Regions from separate parts of the Paenibacillus sp. 22594 genome, predicted to be linked through region 4. Evidence: riboswitches for the same ligand, from Rfam matches in the RefSeq annotation. Region 4 holds a riboswitch; each other region holds the start of a gene.
What was found. A riboswitch is a leader RNA that binds a small molecule or an ion and turns the genes downstream of it on or off. The one in region 4 is predicted to bind cyclic di-AMP.
Positions count from the first base shown of each region.

Region 1: another riboswitch for cyclic di-AMP. It lies ahead of ACTJKB_RS25865 (hypothetical protein); the one in region 4 lies ahead of ACTJKB_RS29880 (C40 family peptidase).
Region 2: another riboswitch for cyclic di-AMP. It lies ahead of ACTJKB_RS01470 (APC family permease); the one in region 4 lies ahead of ACTJKB_RS29880 (C40 family peptidase).
Region 3: another riboswitch for cyclic di-AMP. It lies ahead of ACTJKB_RS24580 (hypothetical protein); the one in region 4 lies ahead of ACTJKB_RS29880 (C40 family peptidase).

Region 1 covers NZ_JBQENA010000010.1:165,860-170,683, reverse strand. Annotated here, with positions in the region: gene ACTJKB_RS25875 (GH36-type glycosyl hydrolase domain-containing protein) at 1-373, opposite strand, end outside; gene ACTJKB_RS25870 (flotillin family protein) at 569-1,990, opposite strand; gene ACTJKB_RS25865 (hypothetical protein) at 2,014-2,586, opposite strand; cyclic di-AMP (ydaO/yuaA leader) riboswitch at 2,746-2,900, opposite strand; gene ACTJKB_RS25860 (hypothetical protein) at 3,127-3,258, opposite strand; gene ACTJKB_RS25855 (InlB B-repeat-containing protein) at 3,459-4,824, opposite strand, start outside.
Region 2 covers NZ_JBQENA010000001.1:353,716-358,539, reverse strand. Annotated here, with positions in the region: gene ACTJKB_RS01480 (DsbA family protein) at 170-925, shown strand; gene ACTJKB_RS01475 (disulfide oxidoreductase) at 925-1,356, shown strand; cyclic di-AMP (ydaO/yuaA leader) riboswitch at 1,585-1,744, shown strand; gene ACTJKB_RS01470 (APC family permease) at 1,872-3,689, shown strand; gene ACTJKB_RS01465 (histidine phosphatase family protein) at 3,794-4,408, shown strand; gene ACTJKB_RS01460 (ABC transporter ATP-binding protein) at 4,618-4,824, shown strand, end outside.
Region 3 covers NZ_JBQENA010000009.1:113,609-118,432, reverse strand. Annotated here, with positions in the region: gene ACTJKB_RS24590 (glycoside hydrolase family 43 protein) at 1-1,399, shown strand, start outside; gene ACTJKB_RS24585 (hypothetical protein) at 1,472-1,657, shown strand; gene ACTJKB_RS24580 (hypothetical protein) at 1,746-2,198, opposite strand; cyclic di-AMP (ydaO/yuaA leader) riboswitch at 2,333-2,503, opposite strand; gene ACTJKB_RS24575 (glutaredoxin family protein) at 2,819-3,058, opposite strand; gene ytxJ (bacillithiol system redox-active protein YtxJ) at 3,055-3,381, opposite strand; gene ACTJKB_RS24565 (SDR family NAD(P)-dependent oxidoreductase) at 3,610-4,332, shown strand; gene ACTJKB_RS24560 (ThuA domain-containing protein) at 4,358-4,824, shown strand, end outside.
Region 4 covers NZ_JBQENA010000018.1:16,149-20,972, forward strand. Annotated here, with positions in the region: gene ACTJKB_RS29865 (c-type cytochrome) at 1-5, opposite strand, end outside; gene ACTJKB_RS29870 (GNAT family N-acetyltransferase) at 101-586, opposite strand; gene ACTJKB_RS29875 (C40 family peptidase) at 915-1,406, opposite strand; cyclic di-AMP (ydaO/yuaA leader) riboswitch at 1,412-1,554, opposite strand; gene ACTJKB_RS29880 (C40 family peptidase) at 1,944-2,372, opposite strand; cyclic di-AMP (ydaO/yuaA leader) riboswitch at 2,430-2,568, opposite strand; gene ACTJKB_RS29885 (hypothetical protein) at 2,790-3,587, opposite strand; gene ACTJKB_RS29890 (M1 family metallopeptidase) at 3,632-4,824, opposite strand, start outside.

The DNA of each region.
Region 1 (4,824 bases), on a different contig from region 4:
CAGCAATGCCGAGATGCTCAAGCTTCCAGACAATATTGTGCTTCCCTACAGCAAATGTGTAGTGGTCCGGCAGAACACGAACCGGCTCATACGGTGCCGAGAAAATCTCACCCGTCTCTTCATCCTTCACATAGAGAAACCGGCCGGGATGATGGGCATAGTAGGGCTGCTCCGGCTGCATGAAGGTCTTCGCTTCCAAATTCGGCGCATAGGAATACTTGGCAGGCTCAGGCTGCATAAACTGCGCGACCGCATACCCGCGGCAATTGACGTGAATCATCATCTTCTCGTTCCATAGAAACCCTGAAGCTTTGGGGAGCTGAGTGGGACTCGTCAATTCAACATATTCATTGTCTTGTGTGGCTCTAATCATCATGTATCCTCCCTTTATTCACCAATTATTCATCCTAAATCACATAGTAGTTTTAGTATAACTGTCATAGAAGAGATAGTACATTGTGGAGTGGTAACGCTCTCGGGAGCAGCAAAATAAGGGATGTCCCCTAAGTGGGACACCCCCGCTGTTTTACGAGTAGGAAGTATTATAGTATGGTATAACGCTATAGAATTACTGCTCTTTATTCCGGCCAAGCAGCCCGCTGAGCGCCTCTGTAAAATTCATGCCGGTAAGCGACTGAGTCAGTTCAGGAACCTGGGCCATGATTTTAGCGATATCACCTGTGATTTTATTCACCCCGGATGAAGCTCCATCCTGTGAAATCACTGTAATCTTATCAACCTTGGCGAGCGGGGAAGCGATTTTTTCAGCCAGCTCCGGCAGCACTTTCAGGAATTCTACTGTAAGCGCGGCTTGCGTGAACTGTTTGTACGCTTCGGCTTTCTTCTCCAGCGCCCCTGCTTCCGCCGCTCCGGCCAATTGAACAATTTCTGCGTTAGCTCTCCCCTTCGCCAGCTCTGCTTCCGCTGTTGCCAGCCCCCGTTTGGTCATGGTGGCCGCCTCTGCTTCCGCCTCAAGAATCTGCCGCTGCTTGGCGGCTTCCGCTCTCATAATCGTAGCCTGGTTCTCCGCCTCAGCAGGCTTGATCACCGTTGCCTCCAGCTCCTTCTGTCTCAGCTCAACTTCGATTTCCCGGACGGTCCGGTTTGCCTCCGCTTCCATCTGCGTGATCTTGACCTGCTCGGTAACCAGCGACTGTTTGATTTTGTTCTGCTGCAATTCGTACGCAAGATCCGCCTGCGCTTTCTTCACTTCGGTCTCCAGCTTAAAGTCCGCCTGCTTAATATTCAATTCCTTCTCGAACTGAGATTCCTTGGCGCGGGCGGCAGTTCCCGCTTCAATGGTGGCTTGATGCGCATTAGCTTTGGCAATGGAGGATTCTTTCTCCGCCTCGGCTTGCTTGATCTGAATGTCGCGTTCCGCTTCCGCCTTGGCGATGCTGGCATCCCGGCGGATGCGCTCAATTTCCGGAACCCCCATATTGTCGATATACCCTTTGTCGTCCGTAATTTTCTTAATGGTGAAGCTGACTACCTCAAGCCCCATCTTGTCGAGGTCTTCCGAGCAGGTCTCCCGCATCTTGCTGTTGATTTCGTCAGGAGTCTTTAGAATGGATTCCACCGTTAATTGTCCGATTAAGCCGCGCAAATGGCCTTCCACCGAATGCAGGATAATCGTCTCGCGGTCTTCTTCCGGCCGGTCGATAAACTGCTCACTGGCAGTCAGAATAGCAGTAGGATCGCTTTTTATCTTAATCTGAGCCACCGCCTCCAGGTTGAGCTTGATGCCTTGCTTAGAGAACATCGCCTGCGCCGGGATGACGTCGAAGCTCATCAGCATCATGGAGATGGTCTTATTGTTCTGGAAGCCGGGGATGACGAATGTCCCGCCGCCCTGGACCACTCTTTTTCCGCCAAGGCCGTAGACGATCATCGCCTGATTGGGCGGAACCTTTTTATAAGCGTTCACGATACTGAACAAAGCCAGCAGGATAACAACAACAATTGCCGAGATTAAATAAAGAATAACCATTATGTTCGACTCTCCCCCGTGATTTATAATTGTCCGATTTCCCTCTCGAAGAGGGTGACTACCGCCATTCCTTTATCCACCTTCAAAATAATCACCCTGTCGCCTTTGGAGAGCAGTTGGCCGGATTCTGCTCTTACTCCAATGGAGCGCATGGTTCCGTGCAGTACATATTTCATTTCCCCGACCGCTCCATCTGCTGCAGGTATACTGATGTACCCGAGCTGCCCTACCTGCTCATAATCCCTTTCATTCATGCTGCTGTCATACCGGGTCATCACCCGGGCCAGCACCGCATACATCACACATCCCAGAAGTAGAGCGAGCACGGTACAAATCAGCACCACTGCGAGCATCCTCATTTCGCTGAACCGGGAAAGCACGTAACCTGTACCGCCCCAGACTGTGACAAACACCATCAGAGGGAGTATGGGCACAAAGCCCGGACCACCAGCATCGCCGCCGCCCGCATGCAGATGACCCGCCAGGCCATGCCCATGAAATCCGCCGCTGAGGAGGAGTATTAGTCCAACCCAGAAGCACACAATAAATACAGTAACGATAAGAATCCCCCCTTTGAAGCATTTTAAATAGGGCATTTTAAATAGGGCATTTAAAACAACGCTTAACCTATCTAATTATCGTTGTTATGAGATTTTTAGTCCCTTGTACAGACTGCTTTTCCTTCCTGCACACGCAGCAAAAAGACCACAGAAGCGGCAGGGCTCTCCGTGGTCGGTTAATCGATCATGGCGCTCATCCTCTCTCTTCGAGGCTTACGGGGTTAGCTGACGGATTCGGGCAGCGAGATTGCCCTACCCTGCCATAGCGCCTATTCAGCACGCGGCAAGGATTCACCCCATATATCATTGGTTCCCCCGTTCCCAATTACGGAATTCAGCCATATGAGAACAGTTAATTTACATTCGGTTGTTGATTTGAATCTTACGCCTGTGGCCATTTATTGTAAAACGCCCCGGATGACAAAAGAAGCCAAAAACGCCTTCCCTCCGCGAATGAAGGCGCATTCTTTGGTTTCGCCCTTAAGCGGCCGATGATTTGCTCGCGTTTGCTCCATTTCTCGCAAGCTGTCCCAATCGTCCAAAGCCAAGGCCGCACGCACTATAAACCTTAGGTGCTTACGGTGTCGGCAGTAGCCGGGTCAAAAAATCCGGAAACAAAGGCGACCGCTGCCACTTTTCCACAATCAGTCCGTCCTCTCCGCTGTTTAAGCGGGGAACGACAACGATACCAGAGACAGGCTTGCCCATAATCTGTTAAAGCAAGCCACCCATGACCAAAAAAAACAGAGCAGCGATCCCTCAATAACAGGAGAATCGCTGCTCTGCTCACTTTTTGTGGTTTTAAGAATGAAGAGAACTGCCTTCCGCCAAGAAAAACCACTTTTGGGACAGCCCCTTTTATCAACAGCCCCAAATTACACTTGTCCCTTTTTCTCAGAGAACCGGCATTAGTTAAGTGAATCCAACAGCGTCTTCAATTGCGGGTTGAGCTTCAGCGCATTCAGGATGATCTGTAGAGCTTCTGCGCGTGTGGCGTTGCTCTTAGCATCAAATTTCCCATCTGCTTTGCCGTTTATGATACCAGCTTGTGCTTCAGCTTTGATCTCGTTTGCTGCATAGGAACCCCTCAGGTCATTGAAATTGCCTTTGGTGGTGTCCTTCGATACGTTGTTAAGGTTTAAGATGCGGGACAAAAGGACAACCATTTCCTCGCGGGTGATTGTTTTATCTGGCTTGAACGTAACATCCTCGTAGCCGCTGATAACCCCTGCCTCTGCAAGCTTCTCGATTGCGCCTTTCGCCCAGTGATTGCCAACGTCCTTAAATGCAACACCAGTATTGTTGCCGCTTTTGATATCGAATACCCGACTCAGAATCACTGCAAATTCAGCGCGCGTGATCTCACCATCTGGCTTGAACGTACCATCGTTGTAACCTTCAATCACATGGAGCTTTACGAAAGTATCGATAGTTTTTTCGGCCCAGTGCCCTTTCGTATCAGCAAGTTCAACCTTAACATTAGATTTCTTAGCTTCCTCTACCTTGGACTCGAAAGCATTAACTAAGTTTATTACATTAATAATGCCGCTATTGAATACATCAACCGCTGGTTTCGTAGGTCCAGGTGTCACTGTTGGCGTTATACTATCCGCCGGCGGACCACCCTGTGATGGTTGCCTGGATACATCTTCCCGATTCACAGTTACCATATAAGTATTGCCAGTCCCGTCTGGGGCCATTACGCTAATCTGAATCAGGTTCGCGCCCACCTGTAAGTTGTTGGCTCTATACGTATACATATTGCCGGTTACGGAACTGTAAACGGCTCCCGAAACGGTAAACGTCGCATGGGAATGCGCTGTGGTAAAAGAAAGATTGAAGCTTGAAACGGAATTAGCTACATCATTCACGTTATATTTCAGAGTTGCTGCTGCAAATGCTGGTGTCAATGTCCCCTGATCCACTGACAAGCTGGACAACTGCGCATTTGATGACGTCCACTTCGCATAGAGGGTAACGTTGGCCGCACCCATTGCGAAACTGCCGCTAACCTTGTAATCCGTACCACTTCCGTCCGCCTTCGTGTTCCAGCCTGCGAACGTATAGCCCGTCTTCACAAGCGTTCCGGTGTTCCCCAGCACCGTCACCGTGTTCCCCTGCGGATAGCTGCTGCTGTCGGTCGGAACCGTACCGCCGGTGCTGCCGTTTCCGTTATACGTTACGGTGAAGGTCGGATTGGCCGTCCACTTCGCATAGAGGGTAGCACTGGCCGATCCCATGCTGAAAGTGGCATTCGCCGCGTAGTCGGTGCCG
Region 2 (4,824 bases), on a different contig from region 4:
GGCATCCTTGGCATTAACGAGCTGTTCAAGGTTACTGCAAGTCATAAAGAATTGACAATGTCTGAGGTGGTATGAATGAAGGTTTGCCAATGTGAGAGTTTTAATTATATAATTTTAAAGGAAATACCATCATTTCAACAGTCCCGCCGGGACAGAAAGGAACTCTCATTTGAACAAATCTAAAAAAAACAATGTCATGGTTCCCCAAATGAGTAAAGCGGAGAAACGTAGGGCAGAGCAGGAACAGCAGAAGCAGAAAACGAGAATTCTGATTATTAGCACTGTAGCCATTGTAGTGGTTATTTTCACCCTTCTTTTTATACTAGCGTCGAAGGATTCATCTTCAAATGCAGGTTCAGGCAAAGCAATTGATTTCAATTACAGCGAACTGCCAAGACTAGGTAAAGCGGATGCTCCCGTTAAAATCGTTGAATTCGGTGATTTCAAATGTCCGGCGTGCTCCAATTTTGCAGGTGTCATCAAGCCACAGCTGGCTCAGGAATATGTGAATCAGGATAAGGCTGCTATATATTTCGTGAATATGGCCTTTATCGGTCCGGATTCCGAGACAGCTTCCCTGGCAGCCCTGTCTGTATACCATCAGAACAGTGATGCTTTCTGGACGTTTTACGATGCGATTTATGCCAATCAAGGGGATGAAAACGCCGAATGGGCTACAGAGGATTTTCTGGTGAGCCTGGCAGAGAAAGAAAAGTTGCCTATCGATTTGGATCTGTTGCGTAAGGATATCAAGGAGAAGACCTATATGAGTGAGCTGCAAAGTGATACCAGTCTTGCTAAGGCTTCAGGAGTAACTTCCACGCCTACTGTATTTATCAATGGACACAAAGTAGATGAGCCATTCAACATGGAAGCCATTAAGGAACAGATTAAGTCCGCTTCCGAAGCAGTGAAGGCCGAGTGATGAAATTCTCTACGTTCTGCAGACGTCACTGTCTCTATCTGGCCTGGTTTGTGTCCGTTATTGCTGTAGCGGGAAGCTTGTATCTAAGCGAGGTACTGAAGTACGAGCCTTGCAAGCTATGCTGGTTCCAGCGTATCTTCATGTATCCGCAGCTGATTCTCCTGGGAGTAGCTACATACCGGAATGACAAAAAAATTATTCCCTATGTACTTCCATTAAGCCTTATTGGGGGCAGCATTTCTATTTATCATTATGCCGAGCAGAAGATTCCCGCACTCAGCAAGGTGCTCCCGTGTACGATTGGTGTACCCTGCAATAAAGATTATCTGAATTATTTCGGGTTCATTACGATTCCATTGCTTGCACTGATCGCCTTTGCTCTAATCACGATTTTGCTCTGGACCGGACGTAAAGAGGACACAGTAGAGTAGGCAAAACCACTGCAGAATTTAGAGCACAAATCATTCCTGAAATTTCAGACACAAATCGGGTTCAAAACCCTGAAAAAACACGTGATGACGGGATAATCGCAGAGAATGAAAGATCGCATTATCTCTTATCTTGGTTTTGCGTAAATTGGATGTTTTTTCATTCTTTTTTCATTTTTTTCACCGCTTTACGGAAGACGCATTGTAGACTATCATTAGACCTTGTGAGAAGTTGAATATGCGCTGAATTTTCCGTATGGAAAAACGGGGGAACCAACATTGGCCTTAGTGCCGAAGGGGTGAATCGGGAAGCGGTCTTTAGGACCGAAACCGTAGGGCTACCACAGCCCGAATCCGCCAGCTAACCTCGTAAGCAATGGTGGGATAATGACGATGCTATAAGCATGCGGATCATTTCCGTATGCTTATTTTTGTGCCTGCATTTATGAAATCCACCTATGAAAACAGCGCACGGTACTACCGTTTCAACGTAAGCAAAGAGAGGAACTGTTACTACAATGGTAAGCAAGGTAAAACGACTATTGATCGGGCGTCCGATGAAGTCGAACGAACTCGATCATGAAAAGTTATCCAAGGTAAAAGCGCTGGCTGTCCTGTCTTCTGATGCGCTCTCGTCTGTAGCCTACGGAACGGAACAAATCCTGATTGTCTTGGTGGCCGCAGGGTTCACCGCTATCTGGTACTCATTGCCAATCGCATTAGCCGTATTGGGCTTGCTGGCTATTTTGATTTTATCCTATCGTCAGACCATTTTTGCTTATCCGCAGGGCGGAGGCGCTTATATCGTAGCCAAGAGCAACCTTGGGGTTCCTACCGGACTCCTTGCTGGCGGATCGCTCCTGGTAGATTATATTCTGACCGTTGCGGTTAGTGCGTCGGCGGGTACGGATGCGATCACATCCGCTTTTCCAAATCTTCATAATCATAGTGTGTTAATCGCCGTAACCGTTATTCTGCTCTTGACTATTGTCAATCTGCGGGGCGTTACGGAATCTGCATCTTTCATTGCAATTCCCGTGTATTTATTCGTGGTTTCCATCTTCGTGTTGATCATTGCGGGGGTATTCAAATATGCTACTGGCGGAGCCCATGCTAATGTTCCTGAGATAGGGGCAGCGGTATCGAATGTAAGTTTGTTTTTACTGCTTAAGGCTTTCAGCTCCGGCTGTTCGGCTCTGACAGGGGTAGAGGCTGTATCGAACGCCATTCCAAACTTCAAGGCGCCTGCGGAGAAAAATGCAGCCAAGACTTTGATGTTGATGGGAATTATCCTGGGAAGTATGTTTACCGGAATTACACTGCTTGCCTACTGGTACGGAATTACACCGGATGCAAAAGCTACGGTTGTATCCCAAATTGCTGAATCCACTTTTGGACGTGGCGGTTTGTACTTTTTCATTCAAGGGATTACAGCTGTAATTCTGTTTCTGGCTGCCAATACAGCTTATTCCGCTTTCCCGCTGCTGGCGTTTATGTTCGCCAAAGACAAGTACTTACCCCATGCATTTATGGTCCGTGGTGACCGCCTGGGCTTCTCGAATGGTATTATCTTTCTAGGTGTATTATCGGCCGTGCTTGTGGCTGCTTTTCATGGAAATACTGAAAGTCTGATTCCTTTGTACGCGGTGGGTGTATTTATTCCGTTTACGCTGTCCCAGCTTGGGATGATGGTGCACTGGTATAAAACCAAACCTAAAGGCTGGCAGAATAAATTTACCGTGAATACGGTGGGGATGCTAACTACTCTGACGATTACTCTGATCTTCATTATTACGAAGTTCTCCAGTGTCTGGATGGCTTTTATCTTCCTGCCCGTTGTAATGTTCGTGTTCCACCGTATACACAGCCATTACCTCAATACTGCCGATCAGCTGCGTATTTGTCCTGCAACGGATAAACCCTGCATCAAAGGAAGCACCGTGGTTGTTCCTGTCTCGGGTGTGACACGAGCTGTACTGCATTCGATCAGCTATGCCAAGTCCTTAACGGATAATGTGGTGGCCGTCTATGTTGGGTTCGATGAAGAAGAAATTAACAAGATGGAACAGAAGTGGGAGGAATGGGATCCGGGAGTGCGCTTGATTGTTCTACGTTCCCGCTACCGCAGCATTCTGCGCCCACTGGTCAAATTTATTGAAACAGTCGAGTGGAAGACCGCTTCAACCGATCATATTACAGTCCTAATTCCACAGTTTGTTACCAAGCATTGGTGGCAGGCGGTTCTGCATAATCAGACCAGCTTGTTCATCCGTTCTTATCTGATGAATCAAAAAGATATCGTAATAGCGACAGTGCCTTATCATTTGCACAAATAAATAGATGAACTTCATCAGCAGGGCTGTTTCCGTATACTTCGGGAGCAGCTTTTTTATTATGGTATGATTAGGAATATTCAGAACCATTCAAGGAGGAGATGCAGATGGCCGTATATTTTATTAGGCATGGGAAAGATGATGAAGGTTTTCGTGGCGGATGGAGTCAAAGGGGGCTCGTAGCTGAGGGGTACAGACAATCGGAGAAGCTAGGGCTTTATCTTAAGCAAAACCAATCCACATTCCATATTCATCGTATCATCAGCAGCGATTTACAACGGGCGTTGGATACAGCAAATGAGATATCTAGAATACTGGAAATACCAGTTGAAAGCAGCGGTCATTGGAGAGAAACGAACAATGGTGTTATAGCTGGCATGCCCAATGAAATAGTGGATGAACGATACCCGGGTTTGTATTTCTCAGGCTTACGGATGGATGAACGTTATCCTGGCGGAGAAAGTCCAGTTGAGTTTTTAACCCGCATAAAAGAAATACTATCAACATTATGTGAAGAACAATTAAGCACCAATCCGATTGAAAATGTAATCGTTGTTACACATGGTGGAGTAATAAATATAATCTATCATATTCTGAATGGATTAGAATGGACGAACAAAAGCAGTAAAGCATTTCCGGCATCTTATACTAGTATTCATAAAGTAGAGTATTGTGATGGAAAGTGGGGCATTTCTCTAGAAAACCTAACAGAGCATCTGTGAAGAACAGCGGGTAACGCCAAAAAGGAAAATATTTTTATTGACATAGAGAATGAGAATCAATATCATTTAATGAGACGTGGCGAAAGCGTCAAACCGATGAACCCATTAGATTTTACATATACAGGATTTAATAAATGTACGGTGCTTAATGTGCTTTACCTGAGAGACGAGATCCCTGTGAAACTATAAAACTTTAGGGAGTGATGATGATGTCTGAACGTTTGAACACAGATCAGTTAAGTATTGGGTATGCGGAGGCATTGATTGTCAAAGGACTGAACCTGTCTCTTCCGACAGGGAAAATCACAGCACTAGTGGGGGCTAACGGCTCCGGGAAATCTACCATTCTTAAGACGATGGCACGTATCATGAAGCCCAAGAGCGGCAGCGTGATGCTGGACGGCAAGTCGATCCAT
Region 3 (4,824 bases), on a different contig from region 4:
TTACTGTGCAGAAGAGGATTTGTTTTATGTCGTATTTGGGGTGATGAACTCCATGAATGCCCGTTATTTTGATGTGGATAATTTCCTTATCACGGCGAAAGACATCAAGGGACCGTGGAGTGAGCCGGTTTATTTGCATTCGGCCGGTTTTGATGCGTCGATCCTGCACGACAGTGACGGACGAAAATGGATTGTATCCTTGGACTGGGAGACCCGAGAAGGATATGAAAAGCCGGGAGCAATCTGTCTGGTAGAGTACTCACCGGAGAAGAAAGAAGTAGTTGGTTATCCTAAGAGAATCTGGACAGGTGGCACTGACAGAGGGTGCATCGAGGCGCCGCATCTTACCAAGCGTGGAGATTATTATTATATGATGTGTGCCGAAGGCGGTACCGGTTATGGACATAGCGTAACTATGGGGCGGGCCAGCAGTGTGTGTGGGCCTTATGAGAAGGACCCGATGAATCCGATCGTGACCTCCATACCGGGTGAGTTCTACGAGAGGCATGACCCGGATCATTTGAAGCCTAAATATTTCAATCCGGATTCGGTGCTGCAAAAATCAGGACATGGAAGCTATGTGGAAACTCAGCTCGGTGAAGTGTATCTGGTACATCTTTGTGCAAGACCGTTCGTGCCGGAGCTGCGCTGTACGCTGGGACGTGAGACAGCCATACAGAAAATGAAGTGGACCGCAGACGGTTGGCTGAGGATGGAGGACGGAACGAATCTGGCTAAGGAATTTGTTCCTGAGAGCAAATTGCCAGAACATCCGGTGAATGAAATTCCGGCCTTCGATGATTTTGAAGCTGGAGAATTAGGCATACAATATTATGCGCCGAGAATAATGCCAGAAAGCTTTGCAGATGTAAAATCACGTCCGGGCTATGTAAGAATTCGCGGGCAGGAATCCAGAACATCACTTAACAAGGCAAGCATATTAGCCAGAAAACTGACATCCATATATACAACGGTGACAACCAAAATGGAATTTCTGCCGGAAGTGCATCAGCATAGTGCAGGATTGATTTTGTATTATGATAATATGAACTACATCAATTTAAGAAAATACTATAGTGAAACGTTGGGCCAAAGTGCATTATCCATTATTCATTTGGAGAATGGGGACAAGGCCGAATTAGTGGATACCAGAATTCCCGTAAATGACGTTCCGCTTTACTTGCGCCTAAATATCAGAGGACGCAAAAGCTGGTTTGAATGGAGTGTTGACGGCAAAGTATATGAAAGAATAGGACAGGACTTTGATACTACCAAGTTCTCGGATGAATATAGCAAGTATGGTGAGTTTACAGGTTCTTTTGTTGGCTTGACCTGTGCGGATCGTGTGAAGCATCAGCATTATGCTGATTTTGATTTTTTTGAATATATTGCAAATTAAGAACTTCATCATTGCCGTTCTGGCGAAACCACGCCTTATGGTGTACCTTATAAGTAAGGAGTGGTACTATTCATGAAGAAAAAACGAACGCCTTTGCTGGTAGCGGCTTCGATCCTGCTGATTATCATCAGCAGCCTGATCCGGCCGGAAGGCTCAACCTGGCTCGGAGCGTTGCAGACATTAATGCTGGGTATCGGATTATTAGGCTGCTGCATGGCTTTCTTGAGGTTCGCCAAGGGAGGCAAAGGCAAGCGCTAGGCAAATAGAGAGAGCTGTGGCAGGATGCCGCAGCTCTTTTGCCTGAATACCTGAATATATGACGTTAAAAGCTGAACGCTCCCGCTCCTCATCCGGCGGTTAAACTGGATTTCGGCAGTAAGATCTCCTGCGCCGCCATTTGTTCGCGCACCTGTCTGAGCTGCGCCTTAAGGTCGGGCACACTTCTCTGGAGAATGGTGCTGATTTCGGGCAGGGGGAGCACCATACCATACCGGAGCGCTTGTACAAGCTGATGTTCCCAGGACAGCACATTTGCATAGCAAGGCTTTTGGGCTTGCGCAAGCCGGGAGCATTGCTGTATGCACTCACGGTAGGCTTCAAGGGAGAAGGTTTGCGGGTTCAAGCTCTTTTTCAGGTAAAGCTCATAGAGCGCTGCGAAGGTCTTTATCGTAGCCTCCTCTGCCCCGGTACCCTGCCCGAGCAGCAGGCTGCTGAGTGCACAGACGTTCCTGCTGTATTTCTGAACATACTCCGCAAACCGGGCTTCGGAAGCGGGCTGAAGCGATACTGGGTCTGGCATGATCTCACGTTCCTTTCATAATATGAAATCTTTATCAGTTTAAATAATTATGCAAAAAAGCCGCAGCAGAGGAGAACCTCTGCTGCGGCTTCGGTACAGGCTTAAATAAACCTGGCGCTTAAGCTTGGCGGGTTAAGATCTCTCTCTATACGCTTACGAGGTTAGCTGTCGGATTCGGACGGTGAGAGTCGCCCTACCTTGTGAGACCGCACTTCTGCAGTCTCCTTAGGATTCACCCCAATAAGGCCTTGTGGCCCGGTGGTTCCCCCGTTTCCCGTGTGCCGGGAATTCAGCGTTCATGTAATTTTTCATGAATTACTTTCAAAACGAATCATACTGCTTCGGGGAGGTCTTTGTAAAAAAGGAAAAGGGAGTTGCTGCGCCAATTTCACGTTGAAATCGGATAATTCGAAGGAAATAAACGGATAAAACCATATATCTTACTGCATATTGGCCCATTATCTCATTCGCACGCCGGTTTTTATTTCTGCCTTAGAATGCGGACCATTTCCTAGGCAAGACAAAAGGGCATCCAGGGGCAAACAGCTCCCGGATACCCTTTTGTGCAAGTGAACCAATGAATCCGTACGCGGCATTCTCCTGCCAGCGTTCGGGTATATTTATTTCGCGGCTGCGATAAGCTCTTTCAGCTCGGGCAGATTGAACCCTTTAACGACATGTGCCCCGGAGACTGTAACAGGAACGCCCATGAAGCCCAGCTTCTCAACCTCTTCCTGATAAACCGTGCTGGTCATTACATCCCGTACTTCAAAAGGAATGTCCTGCTCCTTCATCAGCTGTTTCACCTGATTGCAGTCACTACAGTTGGCTGTGGAATAAATGATTACAGGCTGGCTCATTGGCTCACAGCTTCCTTGAGGGCATCGCGGGTGATTTTCCAGTGGGAGGTGTTCCACCGGACTTCACCATCTTCCAGCAGGAAGATTTGCGGGGACTCATGCTTGATGCCGAAATCTTCGGCAATCTGGTTGGAGACCGGACGGTCTTCAATCACATGAACCACAGCAGCGGGAGTACCAGAGCTCTGGACATAAGCCTGGAATTCTTCATTTGCCTTAGCGCTGATCGGGCAGGTGGTACTGTGCTTGAAGAGCAGCTTTTTACCGGGCTGTGCAATGTATTGATGCAATTCATCAAGACTGCGGATTTGTTGTATGGACATTTGGGGGTCACCCTCCTGGTAGTTTATTTTGCTAACAATTCGGTTGTTAACAATGATATTCCTGATTGTAACATAGTTCAAAATTAAATCAAAAGGAAGAATCAGCAGGGAATGCATGGCGGAATAGTCCAGCAGAGGACGTTGAAAAATGACAATTGCCATGCTAAGGTGTATGGGATATGGCGATTTATGTATATTGATGTCTGATAAGAGGGAGTGATCCGTTCCATGAAAAAGGTCGCTTGTGTTACCGGTGCCGACCGGGGACTCGGATTTTTCCTTGTGCGCTGGCTTCTGGAGAATAAATATAAGGTTTTCGCCGGGCAGTACCTGGAGGAATCGGAAGCGCTGGAAACACTCAATGAGAAATATAAGGAACAGCTAATTCTGGTTCCGCTGGATGTCGGCAGCAGCGACAGTGTAAAGCGCGCGGCACGAACTATTGCAGGACGCACAGGGCATCTGGATATGATCATCAACAATGCTGGAATTATTGACCGCGCGGATGATGCCACCATGCTGGTAGATATGGATGACACCGCGATGGCACGCATTTATAATGTGAATACGCTTGGCTCTCTGCGGGTGAGCAATTCGCTGATGGGCCTCCTGCTGCAAGGGAAGCAAAAGCTGATTGTGAACATCTCCTCCGAAGCCGGCAGCATCAGCCGCAATCAGCGGATTAACATGTACGGTTATTGTATGTCCAAGGCGGCGCTTAATATGCAGTCCTCCCTGCTGCACAATCATCTGCGGGTCATGGGGGGCCAGGTGATGGTTTTTCATCCGGGCTGGCTCCAGTCCTACATGAACGGTGACATGAATGATGAAGCCCCTATCCCCCCTGAAGAATCCGCCCGCAAAATTATGGGAATCGTGCAGGAGCATAAGACGCATATGGGCATGGAACCGGCTTATCTTGATCTGGACGGCAATCCCTGGCCCTGGTAAGAACAACTCTTGCTAAGAGAAAGGCGTGGATGAAAGAGTGACAGAATGGAAGGCACTGGCGCTGGGAAGCTATACAGAGGTTAAATATCATCCGTTCTCCGGTGTAGACCGCGTGTTTGAGGAGTTGTTTGCCGGGAAGCTGGACGTGAAATCCACCGAAGATTACTCATTGCTCAGTCCGGACAGCCTATCGGCTTACAAGCTTGTGATAGCGTATACGGAATTTTCGGACGACAAAATAGCTCCTGAACAGAGCGGGGCATTGCTCTCCTATGTGGCTAACGGCGGCGGACTGCTGGTGGTGCACAACGGGATCTCACTACAGCGTAACCAGGAGCTGGGAGTGATGCTGGGTGCGCACTTCACCCATCATCCGGCCTACACCGAGCTTCACATGACAGTTCCGGCAACAGGCCATCCGATCATGCAGGGGATTACTGATTTTGTGATCGAGGACGAGCCGTATTATTTTGACATGCAGCCCTATTTTGA
Region 4 (4,824 bases):
TGCATCTGCATCCGTCCCCTCCATGTAAGCTGCTTCCTACATTATACAAGAAGGTAAAGCGTTATCATAGCGTTTATGACAAAAAAATGAATGGTTTGTGCTATTTGTCATAGACCATGCAATAAAATGGCTTGTCGCCCGTCGGAGTCCGGCGTTCATAAGTATCCGTAATCGTAAAACCACTTTTTTGATAAGCACGAATGGCTCTCTGGTTCCAAGTAAGCACCTCCAGATCTATCTCGCGCTCCGGATATCGTGCCAGGGCTGCCTTGACGATGGCGTTCATGAACAGATGACCCATGCCTTGCCCGCATAGATCAGGCCGCATACCAATTCCTAGCCGAACTACACCTTCCATAGGGAATAGCTGTGCGAAGCCACAGAGAATCCCTTGACTGTTCACCACCGAGACGTATTGCTCACTCCGCAGCCGGGGATCGCCGAACTCAACGTCCAAAGCCTGCATTTGCTCCCAGGACATCCAGCCATAAATGTTGTACGGAGGTTTGTAGATCCATTCACAAATTTCTGCAGCGTGATTAACTTCCATGGGGACAACGTAAAAAGTTACCGGAGAACTAATCATCCGCCATCCGCCTCCCTTCAGAACGAAACGTTATATCATAATTATATACAAAACATTTCCATTTCGGCGCATAAACAATATATTTTAAAAAATTCCAAAAATCGCGGTTTTTTATGTTTTGCAAATAGTGAGTAGGGTAAGTAACTTTTGTAGCAAGTGTAAACGGCTTCGCCGTCCTTTTAAGGACGGTTTCCGTTTCAGCGAGAAATATAAGGATAATTTATTGCGTGAAACATATAAATTCTTATCTTTGGACAAAAAAACAAGCCCCCTCCAGGATTTCGGCAAAAATCCTGGATAAGAGCCTGTTCGGTTACAAAATTACTGATTATTGCACGTCGTCATTATCTTGGGAATCGGAAGCTACCGTTTGATAAGCATCTGTGCTCATGATTCGTTTGGCGCCAACGTAGCGGTTGACGTAGTAGCTGTCATTCAGCGAGCTGATGGTTACACCACGCTTGGAAGAAGCGTGTGCGAACTTACCTTCTCCGACATAAATCCCGACATGGGATACCCCTTTGCCGCTTGTATTGAAGAATACGAGATCTCCCGGTCTAATGTTATCGCGGGATACGGCAGTACCCATTTGGTACTGGGAACCAGACTGGTGAGGAAGGTTGATTCCCATCTTATCAAACACATACATGGTAAATCCGGAGCAATCAAAACCGTTAGTGGAAATTCCGCCTGATACGTACTTAGTTCCGATGGATTTGTCGATAACCTGATCCATTTTAGAGTCTGCGAAAGCGCTTCCTGCTCCGATGGTAAGAATGATCGAAAAGCTGAGTAGTGCTGCTGCTAGCTTCTTCTTCAAAAGTAAATACCCCTTCCAAATGCCTACGAGGTTAGCTTAAGGGTTCGGTTGAAGGTCCCCTATGACCCCTCTGTAAATAGGAGGTCAATTCACCCAAAATCGGTTCCCCCGTTTCCCTAATGATTAAGGAACTCGGCACGACGATTGATTAGATTTAGCTTACGGATTAAAACAATGACAAAACCTTTGTAAATCAGGTTTGAATAATTACAAAAATGTTACTATCAACTCACTGCGATAATTGTAACAAAGACAGAAGCACTTGGCAATCACTTAAAGCATATTAATACATATTTTTTGAGCCTTTTAAGAGGAAAAGGCTTGATTTACGCTGATTCTTTACGCTATAAGTTAGCTGCATGGAAGATCCGCCTGGAATATTTATCAAAAAGGTGTTTCAAAGCTCTAAAAAGCGTGTAAAAGGGAGAATAAGGAAAAGGGAAAACCCGGAAAATGATTACGGCAATAATCAGCTCCGGGCTTGTATAAGTTACATTTAGTTGTTAGAGGTGTAATGGTGAGGGGATAAAGCTTCAATTAATCGTAGGCAACAGTTTTGTAAGCTGTAGTGCTCATCACTCGTTTAGCGCCAACGTAGCGGTTGGCCCAGTAGGCTTGACTCAGCGAAGTTACAGTTACGCCGCGTGAGCTGGAAGATTGTGCGAATTTACCGCCTCCGACATAAATGCCGACATGGGAAACTCCCGAACCAAAAGTATTGAAGAATACCAGGTCACCTGAACGCAAGTTGTTCCGTGATACGGAAGTACCAACGCTGAATTGAGCCTTGGATGTGCGTGGCAGGGTAAGTCCGATACTTTTAAAAACATACGAGGTAAAGCCGGAGCAATCGAAACCGTTTGTGCTAGTGCCCCCGAACTTATAGGTGGTTCCGATGGTTTTTGCGATAACGGTGTCCATCTTGGAATCGGCGAAAGCGCTGCCAGCTCCGATTGTGAATACCATCACTAGTCCAAGTGCTGCTGCGGTACATTTCTTCTTAAAATTCTGACTTCTCAAAAGATGTACTCCTTCCAAGGCCTGCGAGGTTAGCTTAAGGATTCGGTAGAAGGTTCCCCTATGACCCCTCTAAAGCGAGATCAATTCACCCAAAATATGGTTCCCCCGCTTCCCGGTGCAGGGAATTTGGCGTTTTATGCACCAGAAGAGCGACGTGCCGACAATTTGTAAATGCTCTGGAATGTTAACGTGTTTGAATGTGCTGCATTTTAAAGATTACAAATTTGTTACTAGTAGTACAGGCATCATTGTACCAGAGGATTTACAGTTTTGCAAATACTCTTATTCACTTTGTAATCCAAAAAAGAGTCCCGCCCCCTCAAGGAGCAGTGACTCTTTTATTATGCCGGTTGAGCGGCTTAATTATTGTGGGAATGATTTACTGGACCAAAGGTGGTATTGAGCGGCGATTCCCCACATTTTGAAGAGTGTAGTGGGAAGTGGAGAGAACTGCCGTAGCAGAAGTGCTGGCATCCCCGGCCATAAGATTGATGCCGCTCCGCAAGCAAGCATCATTACCAGACCCCCTGCTCCCATCACAAGGGATAATCCCACAGAAGGAAGGATCACCTTCAGGCACACCAAGAGAGAAGAGAGAGTACCTGTGCCACCCGTATAACCGAACTGCATGTACAGCAGTACTTTTCGGATGAAGAACAGATATAGCAGCCAAGCCAGAATGTAGGGTGCCAGTTTCAGCAATAGCTTATAATCCAGAATTCCGCTTAACAGCAGTCTGTACATTTTGGGAAGAAGCCAATACAGGGGCAGAGCTGTAAGCACCCATTCTGCAAGACTGAACAACATTACCGGAAGCCCATACAGCCGCATACCCGGAAAAAAGAACATCCCGCGCTCCCCCTTACGCTCCTGATGGAGCTCATGGAGCAGTCCTGCGCGGATGAATGGGGAGAGCAGCAGCCTTAATGCGCTTAGCGCCAGCAGCATCCAGAGCCAGTGCTGAACACCGGAATCGGTGCCCAGTGCGAGCTGGCCCTCCACATAATACAGCAGTCTGCCTATCCCGCTACCGCCCGCATCCTGATCAGGATAACGCAGCAGTACCGGGACTACGGCGCTTTTAACGAACTTGTACATGAAATAACCCCAGAATAGCCGGTAGATAAACAATAGAATCAGTATATAAAATTGCTCTTTCATGCTGTGCCAGCCCCGGGATATCGATCTTTTCACATTCCTTCACCTCACCAGACAAGAGTTCCGAGCAGATTTTCAATCAGGTTGGTTATGCTAAGCGTCCATCGTGAGAGCGTGTCCTGCTCCAGTTCCGCGAGTCTGAAATTATTCAAATGCTTACTCTCCAGCAGGATGGAATGCTCGGGATCAATCTCTGCCGATATCAGCGGCGCTTTGTAGGACAGCTGAAACGTAGTTTGCTTGTCTTTTCCATTCCAATACCGCTGAACGGTATATCCATCCGAAAATGTAAACTTTACTGGCACATCCCCGTACTGGCTGCCTTTGTTGCTCACGGCGACTGATGAATCATAACGAAGGCCATCTGTGTCTCTCCCCTTTTTGTGAAGAGTGTTGACAATGTTATCTATGGAAAAATCAGGAGCGCCGCCACTATAAACATATTGAACGAAATACGTCTGCCACGATTTTTTGGTCACTTTTTCTACGGTCTTTTGAAAATCAGCTGTGGAAGGGTGCTGGAAACGGTATTTGCGGGCATAGGTGGCCATGATGGCATCCATCGTTTTGGTTCCCACTTGCTGCTCAATGTCTTTGAGAACCAGTTTGCCCCGGATGTATACGTTGCGTGTATAGGCATCGTCTCCGGTGTATTTCCAGGTCTCCAGATTGAGTGGCTGTGATGAGGTTACCAGACTGGCCTGAAGCGCAGTGTTGGAGGCTACCCCATATTCCTGTTCCATCAACCGGTCTTCTGCATAAGAGGTGAAGCTCTCATCCAGCCAGGCTTCCTCAAATTCATTGCTGGCTATCATGCCATAAAAAAACTGATGCCCGATTTCATGGATGACCGTACGTTCAAGCTGCGTGCCTGGGGCATCTTCGGCTGCGCCGAAGGCAGTGATGAGTGTGGGGTACTCCATCCCGCCTGCGCCATTCCCTGCCTTTGGCGGGACGACGATAGATAGCGTGGAGTAAGGATAAGAACCATACCATTTGCTGAAGGCGCTAAGAGCAGCTTTGGCCGCCTGGAAATACCGCTCCTGTAAATCCTTATGCAGCGGGTCCAGGTAGAGTTTTATCCTTACCCCGGGTACTCCAGGTGCAGAGAAGGCTTCCTCGGCAACCGCAAAGTCGGGAGAGGCCGCCCAGGCGAAATCATGAACATCATCGGCGTAGAACTGGTAAATCTTCTGGCCCTGCTTCAGCCTGGCGGTCTTCACCGGGAAGCCGGTTGCTG